3 regions of the Enterobacter sp. CFEC122 genome follow, and region 3 is predicted to be linked to each of the others. Evidence: predicted binding sites of a transcription regulator. Region 3 holds the regulator's gene; each other region holds the start of a gene.
The links. Region 3 encodes PurR, which represses purine synthesis genes. Its sites were predicted from a motif close to CANGCAAACGTTTGCNTG; they were not measured.
Positions count from the first base shown of each region.

Region 1 (3,276 bases), on a different contig from region 3:
CCTATAGATGACCCGAAGGCGGGTCGACGTACCACAATAACGGAACAGGATGCAAAAATGGTTACTTTCCACACTAATCATGGCGATATCGTAATCAAAACCTTTGATGACAAAGCGCCTGAAACAGTTAAAAACTTCCTGGACTACTGCCGCGAAGGTTTCTACAACAACACCATTTTCCACCGCGTGATCAACGGTTTCATGATCCAGGGCGGCGGTTTCGAACCTGGCATGAACCAGAAAGCCACTAAAGAGCCGATCAAGAACGAAGCGAACAACGGCCTGAAAAACACCCGCGGCACGCTGGCGATGGCGCGTACTCAGGCACCTCACTCTGCTACTGCACAGTTCTTCATTAACGTGGCGGACAACGACTTCCTGAACTTCTCCGGCGAAAGCCTGCAGGGTTGGGGCTACTGCGTATTCGCAGAAGTGGTTGAAGGTATGGACGTGGTTGACAAGATCAAAGCCGTCTCTACTGGCCGCAGCGGTATGCACCAGGACGTTCCAAAAGAAGACGTTGTGATTACCAGCGTGACCGTCAGCGAGTAATTGGTGGCGACACTCTTTATTGCGGATCTTCATCTGCAAACAGAAGAACCGGCGATAACCGCCGGTTTTCTGCGTTTTTTACGCGGTGAAGCGAAAAGCGCCGATGCGCTGTACATCCTGGGCGACCTCTTTGAAGCCTGGATTGGCGACGACGACCCTAATCCGCTGCACCGTGAAATGGCCGCCGCCATTCACGCGCTGGTGGATTCGGGCGTCCCCTGCTACTTCATTCACGGCAACCGTGATTTCCTGATCGGCAAGCGCTACGCCCGTGAAAGCGGCATGACGCTGCTGCCGGAAGAACAGGTGCTCGACCTCTACGGCCGCAAGGTGCTGATCATGCACGGCGACACGCTCTGCACCGACGATACCGGCTACCTGGCGTTTCGCGCCAAAGTCCACACCCCGTGGATCCAGAAGGTGTTCCTTGCCCTGCCGCTGTTTATCCGCAACCGCATCGCCGCCAGAATGCGCGCAGGCAGTAAAGCCGCCAACAGCAGCAAATCCATGACCATCATGGACGTCAATCCGCAGGCGGTCGTGCGGGTGATGGAAAAGCATGACGTTCAGTGGCTGATCCACGGTCATACCCATCGTCCTGACGTGCATTCCCTCATCGCCAACGGCCAGCCCGCACACCGCGTGGTATTGGGTGCCTGGCACACCGAAGGTTCCATGGTCAAAGTCACGCCTGAGGGCGTGGAGCTGATCGCGTTTCCGTTTTAACCTCCTTCACATTATTCTATTTTTTTGAACAATATCGGCAAATTGTTTCGATTTTAATCCGCCCGTGGTCGGCCTATTATTTATCACATCAGGGCAACACGCCCTATCCCAGACAAAACACTTAAGGAATACGACCATGAAATCCATCAAAACTTTCGTTGCAGTTGCGGCTCTCTCCCTGGTTTCTTTCGGTTCTTTCGCGCAGAGCGTGAGCGCAACCGCCTCTACCCTTGACCGCGCAGAAGCGAAAATCGCTGCACAGGCTGCTGAACAGGGTGCGTCTTATAAAATCACCAGCGCGAAGGTCGATAATCGCGTGTATATGACCGCAGAACTGACGAAATAATGATTGCCCCTCGACGAAAACAGACCGCCAGAATGCGGTCTGTTTTGTTATGAACTGATGGCAACAACGGCTCAAGATTTAACCGCGCAACCGTTTTCCTTGCCCGTATAACATGCTATTCTCTGTGCCCTCGAAAGCAGTGTGTTTCGCACCACAGGAGTTTTAAGACGCATGTCTTCCCGCAATAATCCGGCGCGTGTCGCCATCGTGATGGGGTCCAAAAGCGACTGGGCTACCATGCAGTTCGCCGCCGAAATCTTTGACATCCTGAATGTTCCGCACCACGTTGAAGTGGTCTCTGCACACCGTACGCCGGACAAACTGTTCAGCTTCGCCGAAAGCGCCGAAGAGAACGGTTATGAGGTGATCATTGCCGGTGCGGGCGGCGCAGCACATCTGCCGGGCATGATTGCCGCCAAAACCCTGGTGCCGGTTCTGGGCGTACCGGTTCAGAGCGCCGCCTTAAGCGGTGTGGACAGCCTCTACTCCATCGTTCAGATGCCGCGCGGTATTCCTGTCGGCACGCTGGCGATTGGCAAAGCGGGTGCCGCAAACGCCGCCCTGCTGGCCGCGCAGATCCTGGCGACGCACGATAAAGACTTACATGAGCGTCTGGCGGCGTGGCGTAAAGCCCAGACCGACGAAGTGCTGGACAACCCGGACCCGCGGGGTGCGGCATGAAGCAGGTTTGCGTCCTTGGTAACGGCCAGTTAGGCCGCATGCTGCGTCAGGCCGGTGAGCCGCTGGGTATTGCCGTCTGGCCCGTCGGGCTGGACGCCGAGCCAGAAGCCGTCCCATTCCACCAGAGCGTGATCACCGCCGAGATTGAACGCTGGCCGGAGACCGCTCTGACCCGCGAGCTGGCGCGTCATAACGCCTTCGTTAACCGCGACGTGTTCCCGATCGTTGCCGACCGCCTGACGCAAAAGCAGCTGTTCGACAAGCTCGGCCTCGCGACCGCACCGTGGCAGCTCCTGTCCGATAAAAGCGAGTGGAACGACGTCTTCGCCATGCTGGGCGAGCTGGCGATCGTGAAGCGCCGCGTGGGTGGCTACGACGGCCGCGGCCAGTGGCGCCTGCGCGCAGGCGACACCGCCGAGCTGCCGAATGACTGCTACGGCGAGTGCATCGTTGAGCAGGGCATTAACTTCAGCGGTGAAGTCTCGCTGGTTGGCGCGCGCGGGCATGACGGCCGCACGGTGTTTTATCCGCTGACGCATAACCTGCATCAGGACGGCATTCTGCGCACCAGCGTCGCCTTCCCGCACGCCAATGCCGACCAGCAGGCGCAGGCGGAAGAGATGCTCTCTGCCATCATGCACGAACTCGGTTATGTCGGCGTCATGGCGATGGAGTGCTTTATCACCCCGTCCGGTCTGCTGATCAATGAACTTGCGCCGCGCGTGCACAACAGCGGCCACTGGACGCAAAACGGCGCCTCCATCAGCCAGTTCGAGCTGCACCTGCGCGCCATTACCGACCTGCCTCTGCCGCAGCCGGTGGTGAACAGCCCGTCGGTGATGATCAACCTGATCGGCACCGATCTGAACTACGACTGGCTGAAGCTGCCGCTGGTGCATCTGCACTGGTATGACAAAGAGGTCCGCGAGGGTCGTAAAGTCGGCCACCTGAACCTGAACGACAGCGACACG
Region 1 covers NZ_JBRIQR010000002.1:214,772-218,047, reverse strand. The annotation lists gene ppiB (peptidylprolyl isomerase B) at 58-552, shown strand; gene lpxH (UDP-2,3-diacylglucosamine diphosphatase) at 556-1,278, shown strand; gene ACVCAM_RS02885 (YdgH/BhsA/McbA-like domain containing protein) at 1,415-1,624, shown strand; gene purE (5-(carboxyamino)imidazole ribonucleotide mutase) at 1,796-2,305, shown strand; gene purK (5-(carboxyamino)imidazole ribonucleotide synthase) at 2,302-3,276, shown strand, end outside.
Region 1: the regulator PurR is predicted to act here: its motif matches at 1,708-1,725, upstream of purE (5-(carboxyamino)imidazole ribonucleotide mutase).

Region 2 (3,276 bases), on a different contig from region 3:
GCAGCATCAGGTACAGCTTAATCACCAGCGCGTTGACGATATCAATAAAGAACGCCCCGACCATCGGCACCACCAGAAACGCCATGTGCGATGGCCCGAAGCGTTCGGTGATCGCCTGCATGTTGGCGATAGCCGTTGGGGTTGCCCCCAGACCAAACCCGCAGTGACCCGCCGCCAGCACCGCCGCATCGTAGTTTTTGCCCATCATGCGCCAGGTCACAAACATGGCGTACAGCGCCATAAACAGGGCCTGCACCGCCAGAATCGCCACCATTGGCAGCGCCAGCGAGGCCAGCTCCCACAGCTTGAGGCTCATCAGCGCCATCGCCAGGAACAGCGACAGGCAGACGTTGCCGAGCACCGACACCGCCCGTTCAAACACGCGGTAGAAGCCCATCAGCGCCAGGCCGTTGCTCAGAATCACCCCGATAAACAGCACGCAGACAAACGTCGGCAGCTCAAACGCGGAGCCCGCCAGCCATTGCGCAACCACTTTGCCCACGGTGAGGCAGATGGCGATCATCGCGATGGTTTCAATCAGCACCAGCGAGGTAATACTGCGCCCAACGTCAGGCTTTTCAAAGGCGGTCGGTACCAGCTCGTCGTCCGGCCTGCCGTTCGGCGTGGTGGAATGCTTCACCAGATAACGCGCCACCGGGCCGCCAATCAGGCCACCCAGCACCAGGCCAAAGGTGGCACAGGCCATCGCCACTTCCGTTGCATTTTCAAAACCGTAGCGCTCGACGAACAATTTACTCCACGCCGCCCCGGTACCGTGACCGCCTGACAGCGTAATCGACCCCGCCAGCAGCCCCATCAGCGGGTCCAGCCCCAGCAAGGTTGCCATGCCGATGCCAATCGCGTTTTGCATCAGCAGCAGCCCCACCACCACAATCAAAAATACGCCGAGCACCTTACCGCCCGCCCGCAGGCTTGCCAGGTTGGCGTTCAGGCCGATGGTGGCAAAGAAGGCCAGCATCAGCGGGTCTTTCAGGGACATGTCAAAATCGATTTCCCAGCCCATGCTTTTTTTGAGCACCAGCAGGGCCAGCGCCACCAACAGGCCGCCAGCGACAGGTTCAGGAATGGTGTATTTTTTCAGAAGGGAAACGCTATGTACCAGCTTACGGCCAAGCAGTAACACCAGCGTTGCGGCAACAAGGGTCGACAACGTATCGAGATGAATCATAGAAGGCTCCTTTTTTGCGCGTGTTCCATACACACGCGGCGTTATCCTGGGCCGGTTTGCGCTCTTCATGAGCTTCCGGCGCAAAAAGTGTAATTTTTTTTCCTCATCGGATGTAGAAAACCTGCTCACAGCGGCAGATTTTCTTGTCTTTTTTTGCTGGCAATCGTTTGCTTTTACCAGGTGGTCAGATAAAATGCCCGCTTTTCCACCGTGGGATTGCCGCCGATGTCCGTTAACACCATAGAGTCGCCTGATGCGCAACCGATTGCGCAGAAGCAAAATAGCGAACTGATTTACCGCCTTGAAGACCGCCCGCCGCTGCCGCAGACGCTTTTCGCCGCCTGCCAGCATCTTCTGGCGATGTTTGTTGCGGTGATCACCCCGGCGCTGCTGATCTGTCAGGCGCTCGGTTTACCGGCGCAGGACACGCAGCACATTATCAGCATGTCTCTCTTCGCCTCCGGCGTGGCCTCGATTATCCAGATTAAAGCGTGGGGTCCGGTGGGATCGGGTCTACTGTCGATTCAGGGCACCAGCTTTAACTTTGTGGCGCCGCTGATCATGGGCGGTACGGCCCTGAAAACCGGCGGCGTGGATGTCCCGACCATGATGGCGGCGCTGTTCGGCACGCTGATGCTGGCCAGCTGCACGGAGATGGTGATCTCCCGCGTTCTGCATCTGGCTCGCCGCGTTATCACCCCGCTGGTTTCCGGCGTCGTCGTGATGATTATCGGCCTGTCGCTGATTCAGGTGGGCCTCACCTCCATCGGCGGCGGCTATGCCGCCATGAGCGACCACACCTTCGGCGCGCCGAAAAACCTGCTGCTGGCAGGCGTCGTGCTGGCCATCATTATTCTGCTTAACCGTCAGCGTAACCCTTACCTGCGCGTCGCCTCGCTGGTGATCGCCATGGCGGCAGGCTACCTGCTGGCGTGGGCGCTGGGCATGCTGCCGGAGAACACCGCGCCAGCCAACAGCGCGCTGATCGCTGTCCCTACGCCGCTGTATTACGGTCTGGGCATTGACTGGGGCCTGCTCCTGCCGCTGATGCTGGTCTTTATGATCACCTCTCTGGAGACCATCGGCGACATCACCGCCACCTCCGACGTCTCCGAGCAGCCCGTTTCCGGCCCGCTGTACATGAAGCGCCTGAAAGGCGGCGTGCTGGCGAACGGTCTGAATTCGTTTGTCTCTGCGGTCTTCAATACTTTCCCGAACTCCTGCTTCGGTCAGAACAACGGCGTGATCCAGCTGACCGGCGTGGCCAGCCGCTATGTCGGCTTCGTGGTGGCGCTGATGCTGATCGTCCTCGGCCTGTTCCCGGCGGTGAGCGGCTTTGTGCAGCACATCCCTGAGCCGGTGCTGGGCGGCGCAACGCTGGTGATGTTCGGGACGATCGCGGCCTCCGGCGTGCGTATCGTCTCCCGCGAGCCGCTGAACCGCCGCGCAATCATGATTATTGCGCTGTCGCTGGCCGTCGGTCTGGGCGTTTCTCAGCAGCCGCTGATCCTGCAGTTTGCCCCGGACTGGGTGAAAAACCTGCTCTCTTCCGGCATTGCCGCGGGCGGTATCACCGCTATCGTGCTGAACCTCGTTTTCCCGCCTGAAAAGAACTGATCCCCTTCACGGCAGGCAGTCAATGTCTGCCGTGACATCTATTTACACCATTCCCGCCTTGAGGATTGCGCATAAATCGTGCATAACTCCCTTATGTGCGTTTTGCGGGATGGAAGACCATGAAATTTATTGGAAAGCTACTCGTCTATCTTCTGGTAGCCCTGCTCATTGTGATACTGGCGCTCTATATTCTGCTCCAGACCCGCTGGGGCGCGACTCAGGTCAGCAGCTGGGTAACGGTGAATACCGACTACGAGCTCAGTTTCGACAAGATGAATCACCGCTTTTCGTCACCATCCCACATCATTCTGGAAAACGTCACCTTCGGCCGGGACGGTAAACCCGCCACGCTGGTGGCCAAAAAAGTGGATATCGGCCTCAGCAGCCGCCAGATAACCGATCCGCTGCACATGGACACCATCACCCTGTTCGACGGCACGCTGAATCTCTCCCCGCAGACCGCGCCGCTG
Region 2 covers NZ_JBRIQR010000029.1:1,433-4,708, reverse strand. The annotation lists gene gltS (sodium/glutamate symporter) at 1-1,189, opposite strand, end outside; gene xanP (xanthine/proton symporter XanP) at 1,415-2,806, shown strand; gene ACVCAM_RS18410 (AsmA family protein) at 2,926-3,276, shown strand, end outside.
Region 2: the regulator PurR is predicted to act here: its motif matches at 1,346-1,363, upstream of gltS (sodium/glutamate symporter).

Region 3 (3,276 bases):
GTGTAGTCCGGCGAAATGGCCGAAAGCACGTTGCCGAGGGTGAAAATCGCCATCAGGAAAATCAGCGCATTGCGGCGCGCGCGGTGTGAAAGGAGAAGCGTCATCAGCGGCGCCCCCACCATCACGCCAATGGCGTAGGCGCTGATTAACATGCCGGCCGCAGGGATCGAGACGTCCACGCCGCGGGCGATAACGGGCAGTAACCCCATCGGGGAAAATTCAGTGGTGCCAATCCCAAAAGCGCCAATCGCCAGGGCCAGCAGGGGAAAATTGATTTTCATGCGTCAACTCCGGATGCCGTGTCATGTGGTGACACAGAACAAAGAAGCGGAAAGCATGACATCAATCACAAAAAATGAGAAGTTTACAAAATGGCAAAAGATTTTTGCCTTAGGAGTAACAATCGAGGTGAGCGGGAGGGAGAAGGCTCTCCCTCCGCGTAAATCAGTGCAGCGCGGCCGTCAGACCCGCCGCGACAATCAGAGCCAGCACAACCACGGTGGTGAACAGCGAAAACTTCAGATCGGAACTCATCAATTTTTCTCCTTTTAATCCCCCCACGAAAAGTGAGCCTGCTCATTTTTGCATAATTTACGTCAAAAATCTTCCTAGATTTAGGCTGATAAACACTTTACCTCTTCCCCTTTTCATCAAGATAGGACAAAATTCCACGCTAAATTTATTAGCGTACCGGCCATTGACCCCCTCCTGACGTCCCGTGTCGTTTTCCCGGCGTGCCGCAATTCAAGATTGCGTGATAAGGGTGAGAGAAGGCAAACGTTTACCTTCAAGTTTTTCAGGAGTTTAGGATATGGTCTGGAGTGACATTTAATGGCAACAATTAAAGACGTAGCAAAACGCGCAAACGTTTCCACTACAACCGTATCACATGTAATTAACAAAACCCGCTTTGTGGCGGAAGAGACGCGCAACGCCGTCTGGGCAGCGATCAAAGAGCTGCACTATTCGCCAAGTGCGGTTGCGCGCAGCCTCAAGGTTAATCACACCAAATCCATTGGATTGCTGGCGACCAGCAGTGAAGCGGCCTATTTTGCCGAGATCATAGAAGCGGTAGAGAAGAACTGCTTCCAGAAAGGCTATACCCTGATTCTGGGCAACGCGTGGAACAGCATAGAAAAACAGCGCGCCTACCTGTCGATGATGGCGCAAAAGCGCGTCGATGGCCTGCTGGTCATGTGTTCCGAGTACCCGGAATCCGTGCTGTCGATGCTGGAAGAGTATCGCCATATCCCCATGGTGGTCATGGACTGGGGTGAAGCGCGCGCGGACTTCACCGACTCCGTTATCGACAACGCCTTCGAAGGCGGTTACATGGCGGGTCGTTACCTGATCGAACGCGGTCACCGCGAGATTGGCGTGATCCCCGGTCCGCTGGAGCGTAACACCGGCGCGGGCCGTCTGGCCGGTTTTATGAAAGCGATGGAAGAAGCGCTCATCACCGTGCCGGAAAACTGGATCGTGCAGGGCGACTTTGAGCCGGAATCAGGCTACCGCGCGATGCAGCAGATCGTTTCCCAGCAGCACCGCCCGACCGCCGTTTTCTGCGGCGGTGACATCATGGCCATGGGCGCGCTCTGCGCCGCCGATGAGCTGGGTTTGCGCGTACCGCAGGATATTTCCGTGATCGGGTATGACAACGTGCGTAACGCGCGCTTCTTCACCCCGGCGCTGACAACCATTCACCAGCCAAAAGATTCGCTGGGCGAAACGGCCTTCAATATGCTGCTGGACAGAATCGTCAACAAGCGCGAAGAGTCGCAGTCCATTGAAGTTCACCCGCGCCTGATTGAACGCCGTTCCGTTGCGGACGGTCCGTTCCGCGACTACCGTCGTTAATCCCTTGACGGGGCCAGCTACGCTGGCTCCCGTAACCATTCCCGGTTTAGGGTTTCGCTGTCCCCCAGATAATCCAGCAGCCAGGCCATGGCGGGCGAGACATCATTTTGTTGCCAGGTCAGGCAGCAGGCTGCGTCCGGGAACGGATTCTCCAGCGTCAGTTCAACCCATTCTCCGGTATCGATGCGTGGACGCGCAAAATGAGCGGGCACCATCGCGACGCACAGCCCGGCGCTGAGGCACGTCGCCGATGATTCCCAGTCAGGAGCCACCACCCGCCGCTGGTTATCCAGAAGCCAGGTGATACGCTTGGGCAATGAACGGGACGTATCCTCCAGCACCAGCGACGGCCAGTTGCGCAGCGTATCGTCGCTCAGCGGACCTTCCATCGCTGCCAGAGGATGATCGCTGGCCACCACGCATTTCCAGCTCAGCATCCCCATGTCGCGAAAGGCGTAACGTCCCCCGACCGGGATCGCCTGCGTCGCGCCAATCGCCATCTCCGCCCTGCCGTCCGCCAGCGCATCCCAGACGCCGTTGAACACCTCCTGCGAGACCCGTAGCTCGACGTCAGAGAAATGACGATAGAAATCCACGATCATCTGCCGGGTGCGTTCCGGCTTCACGATGTTATCTACCGCGATGGCGAGATGCCCCCGCCAGCCGTTGGCGATCTGCTGACACTGTTCGCGGGTGATCTGCATTTTTTTGATAACAGAACGCCCTTCTTTCAAAAACCATGCTCCGGCGGGCGTTAATTCCACGTCGCGATGCCGCCGTTCAAACAGCGGAACCGCCAGCCACTCCTCAAGCTGACGCACCGTGTAGCTGATGGCCGAAGGGACGCGGTGCAACTCCTGCGCTGCACCGCTAAAGCTGCCGTTACGCGCAACAGCATCGACCACTTCAAGAGAATAATCTGACCACATTTTCTGCCTGCAAAAAATTTGAATGCACACGCCAAATATTAGCGTTTCACAAGCCGCTTTGCACTCCCTACACTCTGCGCCAACGTACACCTGCCTCCTCAGGAGAATAAAAGAATGCAACCCAGGAAAGGATTTTTAGTCTGGCTCGGCGGCTTAAGCGTGCTGGGCTTTTTGGCCACCGACATGTACCTGCCCGCGTTTGCCGCGATGCAGGAAGACCTGCAAACCCCTGCCGCGGCCATCAGCGCCAGCCTGAGCCTGTTCCTTGCCGGTTTTGCTTTCGCCCAGCTGCTCTGGGGACCGCTCTCGGATCGCTTCGGTCGTAAACCGGTGCTGCTGCTGGGTCTGGCCATTTTTGCCGTGGGCTGCCTGGGGATGCTGTGGGTGCGCGATGCTACCTGGCTGCTGGTGCTGCGCTTCGTTCAGGCCGTGGGCGTCTGTGCTGCGGCGGTGACCTGGCAGGCGCTGGTGACCGACTCCTACCCGGCTA
Region 3 covers NZ_JBRIQR010000011.1:20,473-23,748, forward strand. The annotation lists gene ACVCAM_RS09655 (MFS transporter) at 1-281, opposite strand, end outside; gene cydH (cytochrome bd-I oxidase subunit CydH) at 445-534, opposite strand; gene purR (HTH-type transcriptional repressor PurR) at 832-1,857, shown strand; gene punR (DNA-binding transcriptional activator PunR) at 1,875-2,786, opposite strand; gene punC (purine nucleoside transporter PunC) at 2,901-3,276, shown strand, end outside.